Regions from separate parts of the Bradyrhizobium sp. NBAIM18 genome, predicted to be linked through region 3. Evidence: predicted binding sites of a transcription regulator. Region 3 holds the regulator's gene; each other region holds the start of a gene.

Region 1 (5,619 bases), on a different contig from region 3:
ACCGCGCCTTGGCATCCTCCTGCTTGAACAGCGCGATGCGATCGACCGCGAGCGTCTCGATGCCCAGCGCCGCAAACCTTGCCCGCAGCATCTGAAGGATCGGCCCGCGCCGTTCCGCATCCAGCCGACCCGTCAAGGTCATGTGGAAACGGAATTCCTCCATCACGTAAGGGTAGCCCCAGCGGTCGAGATAGTCGCGCTGCCGCTCGCTGAGCTTCTCCGGCTTGCGACGGGCGCGATCTTCCGCCGTCAGCGCGGCGCGAAACGGGTCGAACTCGCGAACGCAATCGGCGGCAAGCTGTTGGAGAGTCTCGACCGGCTCGGCCGGAATGACGGCAATGAAGCCGCTGATGGCATCGACCACCGGTCGGATCGCCGGGATCGGCCGTGTCCTGCCCGCGAACGCCTCGCAGGCGGCCAGCAGCTCGGCTTCGGTCTTGCCATGCGCCAGCGCCATCGGCGCCTTCAGGGTAGCGTGAAAGCCGTATTTGCGGGGATCGGCGCTGACCTCGCGCCAGTCCGGCGCGGCGTGCAGCGCCTGCTCTGGAAACGAGATCTCGCCGCCGCTGTAGGCGTCATAGCCGAGCAGCTCGGCGCCGAAGCGGGAGAGGGCGCTGTCGCGGCCTGCGGCATAATAGATCGCGTAGCGGGGGAAACCTGTCATTTGCCTCAGCATAACCAATTTACGCCGCGACGACAGTCTCGCGCGGCGCCGCCATTGCGGTGAGCAGCCGCGTCGCGTCGGTGAGATGCACGAGCCTGCCGCCTGAGATCACCGCGATCAGTCGCGGCCGCAGCTCCACGCTGTCGTCGACGAGGAGAATGTCGGCGCGGCGTCCCTCCGCGAGCAGGCCGCGATCGGTGAGGCCGGTTGCGCGCGCCGGGCCGGCGGAGACCAGATCCCACGCCTGAGCTAGCGGCACCACGCCATCGGCGGCCAGGCGGAACGCGGCGAGCAGCTGCGCGGGATAGTAATAGTCAGATGCCAGCACCGAGCAGAGCCCCTTTGCGATCATGTCGGAGGCCCTGGTCCAGCCGGTGTGGCTGCCGCCGCGCACGACGTTCGGCGCGCCGTAGACGATGGCATCGCCGTGGCTGGCCGCAGCCTGCGCCGTCTCCTCGTTGATCGGAAATTCCGCGATCAAGGCGCCGAGCTCGCGAAAGTCCCGGCGCATCGCCGGGCTCGAATCGTCGTGCGAGAGCATCCGCACCTCGGCCCCGCGGGCCGCGGCGGCCAGGCGTGACACCGAGGCGGGCACGTCGTCGGCGCGCGAGACCACGCGCTCGACCAGCCGGTCGAATTCTTCACTCGACAGACCGGTGCGCTCCACCATGCGGTTGCGCTTGCGTGGGTTGGAGATGTCGGCAACGACGCCGTCCATATGATCGTTGAAGGCGAACAGGTCGACGCGGCCCTCGCTGAGCCACTGTGCGATCTCCGCTTCGGCATCGAGATTGTAGGTCTCGTGCCGCAGGTGGAAGCGGGTGTCGGCAGCGAATTGCGGACGCTGCCGCTCGATCGCCTCCATCAGGCCGCGCGCATTGCCGACGCTGCGCAGGCCCGGCTCCCACGAGCAGGTCGTGGCGTGAAACACGGTAGTGATGCCGTTGCTGATCGCCTGGCGGTCGCTGTCGGCGAGCGCGACGTCGATCGGAAAGTCGACGCCGGCGCGCGGCATCATCTGGCGCTCGAAGGCATCGCCATGCAGATCGACGATGCCGGGCAGCACCAAGAGGTCACGGGCATCCAGCGCCAGCCGCGCCCGGCCGCGAGAGGCATCGACTTCTGCAATGTCGGTTCCGGAGACGAGAAGGGAGGTTTCGACGAGCTCGGCGCCGATCAGGGCCCGGCCGCCTTCGATGAATATGTCTGTCACGCGACCGCGCTTCGTTTGCTGGCAGGAGAATTGGCGAATGAGCTCGCTTTTGCTTCGTATGCCGAGAGGAAATCTTCAATCCCGAGCTTGCGGAAATTGGGCAGGGCCTCGCGCAACTTGTCGTGACCCCAGTCCCACCAGGCAAGCCTTGCGAGCCGTCCGGCGATCTCCTCCGAGAATCGCCGCCGCACGATGCGGGCCGGATTGCCGGCGACGATGCTGTAGGCCGGCACGTCCTTGGTGACGATCGCGCCGGCGGCGATCACCGCGCCGGTGCCGATGTTGCGGCCCGGCAGCACGATCGCGCCATGGCCGATCCAGACGTCGTGGCCGATATGAACGTGATGCTGGCGGCGCCAGTCGAAGAACTCGAGATCGTCGCTCTCACCCTCGAAATAGGCGCTGGATCGGTAAGTGAAATGCGCCTGAGTGGCGCGATGCATCGGATGGTTGCCGGGATTGATGCGGGTCATCGCTGCGATCGAGCAGAACTTTCCGATGGTGGCGTAGGTGATCTGCGCATCGTTCACGACATAGGAATAATCGCCCATCGCCACTTCTTGCAGGATCGTGCGCGCGCCGACTTCGGTGTAGGCGCCGAGCCTGGTCTCATGCAGCTTGGCCGAGGGATCGACGGTCGGCTGAACCGAAAGAGCTTTGGCGGCCATGTTGCATCCGAAGTGCGAGGGCGGGCGTCTCTCTTCGAGCGGCCGGATGACGATGTCATGACAAACAGATGACAGGGGATGATGTGCGTAGGATCGCCTCACTGCAGCAGCGCTGTCACACAAGTGTTAAGCACGAGCGTTAGCGGTTGGCTCCAGCTACTCTGGAGCTCCTGTATGCTGGTGGTTGAAGGCCTGACCTGTCGCTTCGGCGCGAAAGCCGCAGTGGACGATGCTTCGTTTGAGGTTTCCCCCGGCGGCTTCGTCGGGGTGATCGGGCGATCCGGCGCGGGCAAGTCGACATTGCTGCGGTCCATCAACCGGCTGGTGACGCCGAGCGAAGGGCGCATCCTGTTCGACGGCATCGACGTCACCTCGCTGCGCGGCAGGGAGCTGCGGCAGTGGCGCGCCCGCTCGGCGATGATCTTCCAGCAGTTCAACCTGGTCGGCCGGCTCGACGTGCTCACCAACGTCCTGATGGGGCGTCTTGCGACGATGCCCGCCTGGCGCTCGCTGTCGCAGGCCTGGCCCGAGCAGGACAAGGCGCTGGCGATGTCGGCGCTGGAGCAGTTCGACATCGCCTCGCTCGCCGCCCAGCGCGCCGACCAGCTCTCCGGCGGCCAGCAGCAGCGCGTCGCGATCGCCCGCGCATTGGTGCAGCAGCCCGATATTATTCTGGCCGACGAGCCGATCGCCTCGCTCGATCCGCGCAACACCAAGATCGTGATGGATGCGCTTTTGCGCATCAACAAGCATTTCGGCATCACCGTGCTCTGCAACCTGCATTCGCTCGATCTCGCCCGCAGCTACTGCGACCGCCTGATCGGCATGGCGGCCGGACGTGTGGTGTTCGACGGCGCCCCGTCCGCGCTGACCGATCACGTCGCACGCGAGCTCTACGATCTCGAAGCCGCCGACGTCGTGGGTGGCCTGCCCGTCCCGGCGCCCGAGGGCGTGCCGGCGCTCGGAACCGCCGCGGCTGCCTGAGCCGCGTCGCACCTGTTCAATTGCCAGTTTTTTTGCGTCAACCGACCCCAAACGATGAAGAGGGTATCATGATCACTCGCAGATTAATCCTTGCCGGCGCCGCCGTGCTCGCGTTCACGGCCTCTGCTTCGGCGAACGACTGGAAGGCCAAATATCCGGAGCTGACCTTTGCGGTGGTCCCGGCCGAGAACGCGTCCGGCGTCACCGAGCGCTGGGCGCCGTTCATGACTTATCTGTCGAAGGAACTCGGTGTGAAGGTTACGCTGCGCATCGCCAACGACTATGCGGCGGTGATCGAAGGCCAGCGCGCCGGCAATATCCACATCGCGAGCTACGGCTCGGCCGCGTTCGCGCGTGCCCGCCTGACCGGCGTCAAGTCCGAGGCCTTCGCCAACGACATCAACGCCGACGGCTCGACCGGCTACTATTCCGTGTTCTTCGTCAAGGCGAACAGCCCCTACAAGAAGATCGATGACCTCAAGGGCAAGAACCTCGGCCTCGTGGATCCGAACTCGACCTCGGGCAACAACGTGCCGCGCTTCGAGCTGGACAAACTGGGCATCCACGATGCCGACACCTATTTCGGCAAGGTCGTCTTCACCGGCAGCCACGAGAACGCCATGCTGGCGCTGGCGCAAGGCACGGTCGAAGTTGCCGCCAACCAGTGGACCAGCGACAATGATTCGACGCTGGCGCAGATGCTGACCAAGGGCATGCTGAAGAATGCCGACGGCTCGGCGATGAAGAAGGACGATTTCCGCATCGTCCACAAGTCGGCGCCGATCATCAACGGCCCCTATGCCTACAATTCCGACCTGCCGGAAGACGCCAAGGCCGCCATTGCCAAGGCGTTCTTCGACGCGCCGGCCAAGGACAAGGCTGCGTTCGACCGTCTCTCCGATGGCCAGAAGAAGGGTTTTCAACCCGCCACCACCAAGGACTGGGACGGCACGATCGAGCTGATCAAGTTCGTCGACGCACTGCGTAAGAAGAAGGCGTCCTGAGTCTTCGGGACGATGCATCTGAGCCGGGTCCCGAGGACCCGGCTCTTTCTTTGACGGGACCTGTTCCACCCATGACGACAGCGGTTTCGATCCTCCCCGAGCAGCAGCTCGCCGCGCTGAATGCTGCCTATCGCCAGGCGGTTTCGCGGCGACGGCTCCGCCTGCTGTGGGGAACCGCAATCTTTGCCGCGGCGCTGTTGCTCGCCGCGATCGGCGCGGAGGTGAATCTGCGCACGCTTTTCACCTATTTCGGTAATTTCGTCAGCTATTTCGACCGCATCCTCACGCTCGAGAGCGGCCAGCGGGTCTGGACCGATGTCGGCGAGTGGTTCTGGGGCTGGCGCAAATGGCTGAACATGTTGGCTGAGACGCTGCTGATCTCCTATGTCGGCACGCTGATCGGCGCGACCTTCGCTTTCGCCCTCAATTTCCTCGCGGCCGAGAACACCTCGCCCGCGCCCTGGCTGCGCTTCGTCGTGCGGCGTCTGCTCGAATTCGCCCGCACCGTTCCGGGGATCGTGTTCGCGCTGGTCTTCGTCATTGCCTTCGGGCTCGGGCCGGTGGCGGGCGTGCTGGCCATTGCGATCCACTCCACCGGCGCGCTCGGCAAATTATTCTCGGAGATCGTCGAGAATGCCGACATGAAGCCGGTCGAGGGCATCCGCTCGACCGGGGCGAGCTGGCTCGCCTGCATGCGCTTCGCCATCGTGCCGCAGGTCACCGCCGGCTATGCCAGCTACGCGCTGCTGCGTTTCGAGATCAACGTCCGCGAGGCCTCCGTAATGGGCTTCGTCGGCGCCGGCGGCATCGGCCAGGAGCTCGTCGTCGCCATCCGCAAGTTCTACTATTCGGACGTCAGCGCCATCATGCTCACGATCATCGTCACCGTCTTCATCATCGACATCGCCACGGGCTGGCTGCGAGGACACCTGTTCGGCAGGGAGGCGCGGACGTGACGAAGCCGCAGGAGGTGGACACCGCGCAGATTCGCGCGCGCTATCCCGATGTGTTCGACCGGCCGGCCTCGGCCCGGCTGGCGACGCCCGCGATGATCGCCGCGGCATTCGCGATCCTGATTTACGGCCT
Region 2 (5,619 bases), on a different contig from region 3:
AGCCGTCAATGTGGTACGTCTACATCCTCCAAAGCATCGAATTCCCGGACCAGGAATACATTGGCGCAACCGAGGATCTGAAACGACGCGTCCCGGAGCACAATGCCGGCAAGTCCGCTCACACCGCCAAGTTCAAGCCGTGGAAGCTGGTCTGGTACTGCGCCTTCCCGGATAAGCTGAAAGCCTTGGCATTCGAGAAGTATCTGAAGTCGCACTCGGGCCGCGCATTCTCGAAAAATCGGCTCTGTTAGCCCCCCTACTCCCCGATCACCGCATTCAGCCGATCCCTTAGCGCCACGATCTCGTCTTTCATCGCGAGCAGCTCCGACACCGAGCAGTCCGACGCCGCCAGGATCGATTGCGGCACGCTGCGGGCCTTTTCCTTCAGCGCATGGCCCTGCGGCGTCAGGGCGATCAGCACCTGGCGCTCGTCCTCACGCGAGCGGGTGCGCCTGACAAGATGCGCGGCCTCGAGCCGCTTCAGCAGCGGCGTTAGCGTGCCCGAATCCAGGAACAGCTTCTCGCCGATCTCCTTGACCGGCACGTCGTCGCGCTCCCACAGCACCAGCATGACCAGGTATTGCGGATAGGTCAGGCCGAGCCGATCGAGCAGCGGCTTGTAGACGCGGTTGAAGGCGTGCGTGGCGGAATAGACCGCAAAGCAGATCTGGTTGTCGAGACGAAGCGGGTCTACCGCCGTTGATTTCCTGGCCATGAAGAATCCTGCGCGTTTCTCCCATTCTGGGCCCGGCCGTCGCCACATTCAATTGCGAACAATTAAATGTGAGGCGCAACGAATTAGATTGCGCACAATCTAATTGTCTGCGATAAAGCTCGCACCCCAACCCGGAAAGACCCGAGGAGACGACGATGTCTGTGAACGTCCTCTACAAGACCAGCGCCAAGGCCACCGGCGGCCGCGACGGCCATGCTGCGACCCTCGACGGCGCGCTCGACGTCAAGCTCACCACGCCGAAGGAGCTCGGCGGTGGCGGCGGCGCCGGCAACAATCCCGAGCAGCTGTTCGCGGCCGGCTATGCCGCCTGCTTCATCGGCGCGATGAAGTTCGTGGCCTCGCAGGGCGGCCCGAAGGTGCCTGCCGACGCCTCGGTCACCTCGACCGTCGGCATCGGCCCGCGCTCCGAGGGCGGCTTCGGCCTCGATATCGACCTCGCGGTCTCGCTGCCGGGCCTTGCCCGCGCAGACGCCGAGGCGCTGGTGGCGAAGGCGCACCAGGTGTGCCCGTACTCCAATGCCACGCGCGGCAATGTCGACGTTCGCCTGACGGTGGTCTGATCGGCAGCGCGGATTGGCTGGCCCGGGGATCCCCCCTGGGGCCGGCCGCATCCGACTGAATTTGCCATGCTGCGGCATGGCTGCTCGGCGGCGCATACGGCTCCACGCTCGGCGCCATTGCTGGCGCAAACAAACCTCGCTAGGCCTGTGATCCAATGATCGACACAGGGAAGCGAAGGCATGACTGAAGCAGCAACGGGCGCCATGAGCGGATTGCGCGTCATCGATCTCACGCGCGTGCTCGGCGGTCCCTACTGCACCCAGATCCTCGCCGACCACGGCGCCGACGTGATCAAGGTCGAGCCGCCCGCGGGCGACGAGGTGCGCGAATGGGGCCCTCCGTTCCACGAGGAGGATGCGGCCTATTTCGTCGGTATCAACCGCAACAAGCGCTCGATCGGCCTCGACCTCGCCTCCGAGGGCGGCCGCGCCGTGCTGCTCAAGATGCTCGAGACCGCCGACGTCCTGATCGAGAATTTCAAGCCGGGCACGCTGGAGAAATGGGGCATCGGCAACGACGTCCTCAGCAAGAAATATCCCCGCCTCGTGCATTGCCGGATCTGCGGCTTCGGCGCCGACGGCCCGCGCGGCGGCAATCCCGGCTACGACGCCATCATCCAGGCCATGACCGGCATGATCGCGGCGACCGGCTCGCCCGAGAGCGGGCCGATGCGGATCGGCGTGCCGCTGGTCGACATCACCACCGGACTTTATGCGGCGATCGGCATCCTGATGGCGCTGTCGGAGCGGCAGCGGTCGGGCAAGGGCCAGTTCCTGGAGACGACGCTGTACGAGACCGGCCTCGCCATCATGCATCCGCACACCGCGAATTATTTCATGCACGGCAAGCCGCCTGGTCTCACCGGCAACGAGCATCCGAACCTCGTGCCTTACGCGATCTTCCCGACCAAGACCGACAACATCTTCATCGGCGTCGGCAATGACGGCACCTTCCGCAAGCTGGCGAAGGAGATCGGCAAGCCCGAGCTCGGCACCGATCCGCGCTTTGCCCGCAACAAGGACCGCATCGCCAATCGCGAGGCACTGCGCGCCGAGCTTGCCGCCGTGTTCAGCCAGCACGAGGCCGAGCCGCTGTGCAACCGCCTGCTCGCGGCCGGCCTGCCCGCAGGGCCGGTGCAGAAGATCGACCAGGCGTTGACCAACCCGCACACGATCGCGCGTGGCGATATTATCGAGAAGGACTGGTACAAGGGCGTGGCCTCGCCGATCCGGCTCGACCGCAGCAAGCCGAGCCTGCGCCGCGTGCCGCCGAAATTCAGCCAGCACGCGGCCGAGGTGCTGGGCGAGTTCGGCTACTCCAAGGCCGAGATCGACGCGATGGTCGAAAAAGGCACGGTCTGCGGTCCCGAGCGGAAACGCTGAGCTAAGGCGAGCGTCAACGGTGGTGCGCTCCCTCTCCCGCTTGCAAGTGGGAGAGGTTCGGAGCCCGCGGCACGATAGTGCCTCATCTCATGCCGCACTGCGGCGCGCGCACGCATGTGCAGCGCGAACGGAGTTGGCTGACCGCTCCGGTCTTGGCCTATTTGACGACTTCCCATTTGGCCGCGCTTGCTGCTTTCGTTTCTCCCGCTTACACAGTCATGTGAACGTCATATGGCGCTGCTAGCGCAAGCGCTTCTTTAGTGACGGGCAAGGGAGGTTCTTGATGGCTCTTCGACATTTTGGCACGGCGGCGGCCGTCGCACTCACAATTGGTCTCGGCGCGTCGCCGGCGCTTGCCGTGACCGAAATCCAGTGGTGGCACGCGATGACCGGCGCCAACAACGACGTCATCGTCAGGCTCGCCAACGATTTCAACACCACGCAGAGCGACTACAAGGTGATCCCGACCTACAAGGGCAACTACGCCGACACGATGAACGCCGGCATCGCCGCGTTCCGCGCCGGCAACGCGCCGCACATCATGCAGGTGTTCGAGGTCGGCACCGCCACCATGATGGCAGCGACCGGCGCCGTGAAGCCGGTCTACAAGCTGATGGCCGAGACCGGCGAGAAGTTCGATCCGAAGGCCTATCTGCCTGCGATCACCGGCTATTACTCGACCTCGAAGGGCGAGATGCTGTCCTTCCCGTTCAACTCGTCCTCGACCGTGATGTGGGTCAACCTCGACGCACTGAAGAAAGCGAATGTCGAGGTGCCGAAGACCTGGCCCGAAGTGTTCGACGCCGCCAAGAAGCTGAAGGCGGCCGGCCACGCCACCTGCGGCTTCTCCAACTCCTGGGTCACCTGGGTCAATCTCGAGCAGCTCTCCGCTTGGCACAACGTGCCGCTCGCCAGCAAGGCCAACGGCCTCGACGGTTTCGACACCGTGCTGTCCTTCAACGGTCCGCTCCAGGTCAAGCATCTCGAAAATCTGGTCGAGCTCCAGAAGGACAAGACCTACGACTATGCCGGCCGCACCAACACCGGCGAAGGCCGCTTCACGTCGGGCGAATGTCCGCTCTACCTGACCTCGTCCGCGTTCTTCGGCAACGTCAAGGCGCAGGCCAAGTTCGCCTTCACCGCGGTGCCGATGCCCTATTACCCGGACGCCAAGGGCGCGCCGCAGAACTCGATCATCGGCGGTGCCTCGCTCTGGGTAATGGGCGGCAAACCGGCGGACGATTACAAGGGCGTCGCCAAATTCTTCTCCTTCCTCTCGGACACCGATCGCCAAGTCTACATCCACAAGGCCTCGGGCTATCTGCCGATCACCAAGGCAGCCTATGAGAAGGCCAAGGCGGATGGCTTCTACAAGGATCAGCCCTATCTGGAGACGCCGCTGCTCGAGCTGACCAACAAGGAGCCGACCGAGAATTCGCGCGGCCTGCGCCTCGGCAACATGGTGCAGCTCCGTGACGTCTGGGCGGAGGAGATCGAGCAGGCGCTGGCCGGCAAGAAGACCGCCAAGCAGGCGCTGGACGCGGCCGTCGAGCGCGGCAACACCATGCTGCGCCAGTTCGAAAAGACCGCCGTGAAGTAGGGCGACAAGCGGCAGGCCGGTCGCCCGGCCTGCCGCGCTGGGGCATCATGCAAAAGCAAGCCATTTTCCAATCGAAGCTGTTGCCCTATGCGCTGGTTGCGCCGCAACTCGCGATCGTCCTGATTTTCTTCTACTGGCCGGCCTTGCAGGCGATGATCCAGTCGTTCCTGCTGCAGGACGCCTTCGGCCTGTCGACCAGCTTCGTCTGGTTCGAGAACTACATCGAGCTGTTCAAGGAGCCCGCCTATTTCGAGGCGATCCTGCGCACCTTCTTCTTCTCATTCGCGATCGCGGTGTCGTCGCTGTCGTTCGCGCTGCTGCTGGCCGTGATGGCGGACAAGCCGCTGCGCGGCTCGATGCTCTACCGCACGCTGCTGATCTGGCCCTATGCGGTGGCGCCGCCGGTCGTCGGCGTGCTCTGGATCTTCATGCTGCATCCCTCGCTCGGCGTGCTCTCGCGCTACCTGCGGGCGCTGGGCATCGACTGGAATCCACTGCTCGACGGCGACCAGGCCGCAGCGCTGATCATCCTGGCCGCCGCCTGGAAGCAGATCTCCTACAACTTCCTGTTCTTCCTCGCCGGCCTGCAGAGCATCCCCAGAAGCGTGATCGAGGCGGCTGCGATCGACGGCGCCCGCCCGATGCGCAGGTTCTGGACCGTGATCTTCCCGCTGCTGTCGCCGACCATCTTCTTCCTCCTGGTCGTCAACATCGTCTACGCCTTCTTCGACACGTTCGGCATCATCGACACCATGACCCGCGGCGGTCCGGGCAAGTCGACGGAAACGCTGGTCTACAAGGTCTATACCGACGGCCTGCTCGGCGGAAACCTCGGCAGCTCCGCGGCGCAATCGGTGATCCTGATGATCATGGTGATCGTGCTGACGGGCATCCAGTTCCGCTTCGTCGAACGCAAGGTGACCTACTGATGGTCGAGGAAGAAGGCTTTCGGCGCTACATTGCCCATTTCATCCTCTGGATCGGGATCGCGATCGTCGCCTTCCCGGTCTATCTCGCTTTCGTGGCCTCAACCCAGGACAACGCGGTGATCGCCAACGGGCAGATGTCGCTGCTGCCCGGCGGTCATTTCTTCGAGACCTACTACCAGACCATCTTCGTCGGCACGAGCGGCTCGACCCGCGAGCCGGTCGGCAACATGATGCTGAACTCACTGGTGATGGCGCTCCTGATCGCGCTGGGCAAGATCGCGGTCTCGATCATCTCGGCCTATGCGATCGTGTATTTCCGCTTCCCGTTCCGGATGGCGCTGTTCTGGCTGATCTTCATCACGCTGATGCTGCCGGTCGAAGTCCGCATCTATCCGACCTACAAGATCGTCG
Region 3 (5,619 bases):
GCACCCTCGAAGGTGATCATGCGGTAACGCTCCGGATGCCCCTTGGAGAAGTGATGGTGGCGCACCAGCTTGATCACGCCTTCCAGCGCCTCGGCGCCGGAATTGCAGAAGAACACGAAGTCCGCAAAGCTCTCATTGCAGAGGCGGCTTGCGAGCTTCTCGCCGTCAGGGCTCTGGAACAGGTTCGACATGTGCCAGAGCTTGGTCGCCTGCTCCTGCAATGCCTTGACCAGCGCGGGATGGACATGGCCGAGCGCATTCACCGCGACACCCGAGGTGAAATCGAGATAGCGATCGCCGTTGGTCGCGATCAGCCAGCAGCCTTCGCCGCGCTCGAAACCGAGGTCGGCCCTGGCGAAAACGGGGAGCAAATGCGGCGCTGCGCTGTTAGTCATGACGTCACTTGAATGTTGCGGACGGTGTGAGGCATGCATTGCGCGACGCACCATCGACCGGCCCCGGAAAACGAAACGTGCCGCCTTTTAAGGGCGGCACGTGGCACTATCTTATGCCTGGCAAGACGGGTGTCAATGCCGGCCGGAAAGCCTCGCGAAACGCTGATTCCGTAGTCTTGCGGTGCCGATTTTGCGGGTTTTTCACCACGGAACATGTGGAAGCGAGTCGGCGGACTCTTGCGCGGGAGTCACGCCATATTGTAGCGTTTGGACTGTCAGATACGACATCTCGTGCAGCAGTTCTGATCCCAGAAGTCCTCATGTACCGGCGTAAACGTTCGGGCGTCTTGAGCGCGCCCGGCGAGCCTTAAGGGATTCTGACGGCACGGGTTTTTCAAGGCTAAAGCATTCGCTGCGAAGGCCCCAGGATGGCAGGCGCGCAGCGAGGGAAAGGGTGCAATGACGGTTTTGACCTGGTCCGATGATCGCGTCGAGCAGCTGAAGAAGCTCTGGGAGGCCGGACTTTCGGCCAGCCAGATCGCGGCGGAGCTCGGCAATGTGACCCGCAATGCCGTGATCGGCAAGGTGCACCGGCTCGGCCTGTCCGGCCGCGCCAAGAGCCCTTCATCGGCAGCGCCGCGGCCGCGCAAGGCACGGCCCGCGCAGCATATGATGCGGGTGACCCGCCCCGTCGCGCGCGGCAACACCGCGTTGGCGCAGGCCTTCGAGGTCGAGTTGGAAGCTGAGCCGGTTACCTACGACAACGTGGTGCCGATGAGCCAGCGGCTGTCGCTGCTGGAATTGAACGAGGCGACCTGCCACTGGCCGGTCGGCGATCCCTCGAGCCCGGATTTCTTCTTCTGCGGCGGCAAGGCGCTCTCCGGCCTGCCCTATTGTGCCCAGCATTCGCGCGTGGCCTATCAGCCCGCAGCGGATCGCCGTCGCGCAGCACCGAAACCGGGCACGCGGTGAGCTTGCGGACTTAGTTGATCGCCAAGCTTGATCGAAGACTGCAGCCGTCACACGATGACGGCACCAATCACTCGGTGTCATCCCCGCCTAGTGCGCGATTGCGCACAGGGGGCGGGGATCCATAACCACAGGGCGCAATCGTTGCGCCAGATGGTCACTCCGAGTCTTCGTCAAACCACGTACTGTGGTTATCGCGACGAGCGCAAGCGCTCGCGCTGAGATCCCGGGCTCGCGCTGCGCGCGCCCCGGGATGACGGCCTAGATTTGTAGCCGCAGCTCGCTAAACCAGCTTACGTCTGCTCAGCCTTCGCGAAGCGATCGTCCAACGCGTAGCCGGCGCCGCGGACGGTGCGGATCGGGTCCTGCTCGCGGCCAAGATTGAGCAGCTTGCGCAGGCGGCCGATATGGACGTCGACGGTGCGCTCGTCGATGTAGATGTCGCGGCCCCAGACGCTGTCGAGCAGCTGCTCGCGCGAGAACACGCGGCCGGGATGCTCCAGGAAGAACTCCAGCAGGCGATATTCGGTCGGACCGAGATCGATCGGCCGGCCCGAGCGCGCCACGCGGCGCTTGTCGCGGTCGAGCTCGATATCGCCATAGGCGAGCACGGTGGCGAGGCGCTCGGGACTCGCACGCCTGAGCAGGCCCTTCACGCGCGCAAGCAGCTCCGGCACCGAGAACGGCTTGACGATATAATCATCCGCGCCGGTCGCGAGCCCGCGCACCCGTTCGCTCTCCTCGCCGCGCGCGGTGAGCATGATGATCGGCAGCTGCTTGGTCTCGGGGCGGGTCCGAAGCCGCCGGCACAGCTCGATGCCTGACAGGCCCGGCAGCATCCAGTCGAGCACGATCAGATCGGGAATGTGCTCCTTGAGGCGGGTGTCGGCATCATCGCCGCGCATCACCGTCTCGACGTCATAGCCGTCGCCTTCGAGGTTGTAGCGAAGAAGCTCGGTGAGAGCTTCCTCGTCCTCAACCACCATAATGCGTGCGCCCATGTGGTCGTAGCTCCTTAAGTCGTCAGGTGTTCGGCAGCGTCGTGGCGAAGGTCGTCATGTCGCCCTTCGGCCGCTTGTCGGTGATCGCCTGGCCCTCGATCATGTAGAACACGGTCTCGGCGATGTTGGTGGCGTGGTCGCCGATCCGCTCGATGTTCTTGGCACAGAACATCAGGTGGATGCAGAACGAGATGTTGCGCGGATCTTCCATCATGTAGGTGAGGAGCTCGCGGAACAGCGAGGTGCAGATGGCGTCGACTTCCTCGTCGCCCTTCCACACCGCCATCGCCGCCGGCAGGTCGTGCGCGGCATAGGCGTCCAGCACCGACTTGACCTGCTGCTGCACGAGGTCGGTCATGTGCTCCAGGCCGCGGAACAGCTTGAGCGGATGGAAATCCGTCTCCAGCGCCGCGACGCGCTTGCCCATGTTCTTGGCGAGATCGCCGATGCGCTCGAGATCGGTCGCAACGCGCATCGCGCCGACGATCTCGCGCAGGTCGACGGCCATCGGCTGGCGGCGGGCGATGGTGAGCACGGCGCGCTCCTCGATGCGCTTCTGCAGCGCGTCGAGTTCGACGTCGGTGGCGACGACGCGCTGGCCGAGCGCGACGTCGCGGCGGATCAGCGCGTCGACGGAATCGACGATCATGCGCTCGGCGATGCCGCCCATCTCGGCGACCAGGCGGGTGAGCTCCTGAAGGTCGCTGTCGAAAGCCTTTACGGTATGTTCAGAACCCATGTTCCGTCTCCTCAGCCGAACCGGCCGGTGATGTAATCCTGCGTGCGCCGATCGCTCGGCGACGTGAAGATCTTGCTGGTGTCGTCGAACTCGATCAACTCGCCGAGATACATGAAGGCGGTCTTGTCGGAAACGCGCGCCGCCTGCTGCATGTTGTGGGTGACGATCGCGATCGTGTAGTTCTCGGACAATTCCTGGATCAGCTCCTCGACCTTGGCGGTCGAGATCGGGTCGAGCGCCGAGCAGGGCTCGTCAAACAGGATCACCTCGGGCCGCACCGCGACGGTGCGGGCGATGCAGAGGCGCTGCTGCTGGCCGCCGGAGAGCGACAGGCCGGAGGCATTGAGCTTGTCCTTGACCTCGTTCCACAGCGCGCCACCGCGCAGCGCCTTCTCGACGCGGTCGTCCATCTCGGACTTGGAGATCTTCTCGTAGAGACGAATGCCGAAGGCGATGTTCTCGTAGATCGTCATCGGGAACGGCGTCGGCTTCTGGAACACCATGCCGACCCGGGCGCGGAGCAGGTTGAGGTCGAGCTTGGGGTCGAGGATGTTGGTATGGTCGAGCAACAGCTGACCGTCGGCGCGCTGGCCCGGATAGAGGTCGTACATCCGGTTGAAGATGCGCAGCAGGGTGGACTTGCCGCAGCCGGACGGGCCGATGAACGCCGTGACGCGGTTGGTGCCGAGCGCCAGGTTGATGTTCTTCAGCGCGTGGTGGTCGCCGTAGTAGAAGTTGAGATTGCGCGCCGTGACCTTGGCGGGCGCCTCGGGCAGGGGCTGCGAGCCGGGATGAACGGTCGGTGCGGTGACGGAAACAGACATTTCACTCATTTTGCAGTCCTCTCGGCGCCAAGGATGCGCGCGCCAATGTTAAGGGCAAGCACGGTCAGGGTGATCAACAGCGCGCCGCTCCAGGCGAGTTGCTTCCAATACTCGTAGGGGCTCTGCACGAAGTTGTTGATGGTGACAGGCAGGTTCGCCATCGTCTTGTTCAGGCCGAGGCTGAAGAACTGGTTCGACAGTGCCGTGAACAACAGCGGCGCGGTCTCGCCGGCGACGCGGGCGGTCGCCAGCAGCACGCCGGTGATGAGGCCGGAGCGCGCGGCACGATAGGCGATGCGCTTGATCACCAGCGAGCGCGGCAGGCCGAGCGCGCTGGCTGCCTCGCGCAGCGGGTTCGGCACAAGCAGCAGCATGTCTTCTGTGGTGCGCACCACGACCGGGATCACGATCACGGCGAGCGCCAGCGCGCCGGCGATGGCGGAGAAGCCCCGCATCGGCATCACCACCGCGCCGTAGATGAAGAGGCCGATGATGATCGAGGGTGCCGACAGGAGAATGTCGTTGATGAAGCGGATCACCGAGGTCAGCTTGTCGTTGCGGCCGTACTCGGCGAGATAGGTGCCGGCGAACAGGCCGAGCGGCGCGCCGATGCCGACGCCGATCACGGTCATGATCAACGAGCCGACGATGGCGTTGCGCAGGCCGCCCTCGGTCGATCCGGGCGGCGGCGTGTCAGCTGTGAAGACCTGGAGGTTGAGCCCGGCCAGGCCGTTGTAGAGCAGCGTGACCAGGATCAGCGCGAGCCAGGTGACGCCGAAGGCGGCGGCTGCGACGCAGAGACCGCGAATGACGATGTCCCAGCGGCGGCGGCGCGAATAGATCGGGTTCATGGCTTCACTTCCCGGCCTTGGTTTCGAGGCGCAGCAGCATCAAACGGGCGGCAGCGAGCACGAAGAACGTCAGCACGAACAGCAGGAGGCCGAGCAGGATCAGGCCGGACTGGTGCAGGCCGTCGCTCTCGGCAAATTCGGAGGCGATCGCCGCCGAAATCGTCGTGCCCGGCGCGAAGATCGACGAGGAGATCCGGAACGAGTTGCCGATGATGAAGGTCACCGCCATCGTCTCGCCGAGCGCCCGGCCCAGCGCCAGCATGACGCCTCCGATGATGCCGACGCGGGTGTAGGGGATCACCACGCTGCGGACGACCTCCCAGGTGGTGCAGCCGACGCCGTAGGCGGCTTCCTTCAGCACCGGCGGCACCGTCTTGAACACGTCGACCGAAATCGAGGTGATGAAGGGCAGCACCATGATGGCGAGGATCAGCGCGGCGTTGAACAGGCTGAGATAGGACGGGGGCCCTGCGAAGATCGCGCCCAGCACGGGGACGCCGTCGAACACCCTGATCATGAAAGGCTGGAAGGTGTTGGCCAGGAACGGGCCGAGCACGAAGAAGCCCCACATGCCGTAGATGATCGAGGGGATGCCGGCGAGCAGCTCAACCGCCATGCCGATCGGGCGGCGCAGCCATTGCGGGCAGAGCTCGGTGAGGAAGATCGCAATGCCGAGACCGACGGGAATGGCGATCAGCATCGCGATGAAGGAGGTGACGAGCGTGCCGTAGATCGGCCCGAGCGCGCCGAGCACCGGCGGATCGGCCGAGGGCGCCCAGCGCTGCGTCCACAGGAAGGAGATGCCGAACTCCTGGATCGCCGGGAAGGCGCCGACGATCA

The links. The regulator PhoB, encoded in region 3, activates phosphate uptake and scavenging genes when phosphate is short. The targets are predictions, from matches to a motif close to TGTCATNNANCTGTCAT.
Region 1: phnC (phosphonate ABC transporter ATP-binding protein) is a predicted target of PhoB. The motif match lies at 2,603-2,619, and genes of this name have one in related genera.
Region 2: ugpB (sn-glycerol-3-phosphate ABC transporter substrate-binding protein UgpB) is a predicted target of PhoB. The motif match lies at 2,894-2,910, and genes of this name have one in related genera.

Annotation. Positions count from the first base shown of each region.
Region 1 is NZ_JADYVO010000009.1:176,335-181,953, forward strand. It holds gene I6F17_RS21350 (DUF1045 domain-containing protein) at 1-664, opposite strand, end outside; gene I6F17_RS21355 (alpha-D-ribose 1-methylphosphonate 5-triphosphate diphosphatase) at 684-1,877, opposite strand; gene I6F17_RS21360 (chloramphenicol acetyltransferase) at 1,874-2,545, opposite strand; gene phnC (phosphonate ABC transporter ATP-binding protein) at 2,720-3,529, shown strand; gene phnD (phosphonate ABC transporter substrate-binding protein) at 3,598-4,533, shown strand; gene phnE (phosphonate ABC transporter, permease protein PhnE) at 4,605-5,489, shown strand; gene phnE (phosphonate ABC transporter, permease protein PhnE) at 5,486-5,619, shown strand, end outside.
Region 2 is NZ_JADYVO010000022.1:92,225-97,843, forward strand. It holds gene I6F17_RS31910 (GIY-YIG nuclease family protein) at 9-251, shown strand; gene I6F17_RS31915 (MarR family transcriptional regulator) at 257-715, opposite strand; gene I6F17_RS31920 (organic hydroperoxide resistance protein) at 871-1,296, shown strand; gene I6F17_RS31925 (CaiB/BaiF CoA-transferase family protein) at 1,477-2,679, shown strand; gene ugpB (sn-glycerol-3-phosphate ABC transporter substrate-binding protein UgpB) at 2,963-4,279, shown strand; gene ugpA (sn-glycerol-3-phosphate ABC transporter permease UgpA) at 4,327-5,208, shown strand; gene ugpE (sn-glycerol-3-phosphate ABC transporter permease UgpE) at 5,208-5,619, shown strand, end outside.
Region 3 is NZ_JADYVO010000020.1:91,362-96,980, reverse strand. It holds gene I6F17_RS30645 (aspartate aminotransferase family protein) at 1-395, opposite strand, end outside; gene I6F17_RS30640 (GcrA family cell cycle regulator) at 855-1,367, shown strand; gene phoB (phosphate regulon transcriptional regulator PhoB) at 1,658-2,365, opposite strand; gene phoU (phosphate signaling complex protein PhoU) at 2,388-3,104, opposite strand; gene pstB (phosphate ABC transporter ATP-binding protein PstB) at 3,116-3,937, opposite strand; gene pstA (phosphate ABC transporter permease PstA) at 3,934-4,779, opposite strand; gene pstC (phosphate ABC transporter permease subunit PstC) at 4,784-5,619, opposite strand, start outside.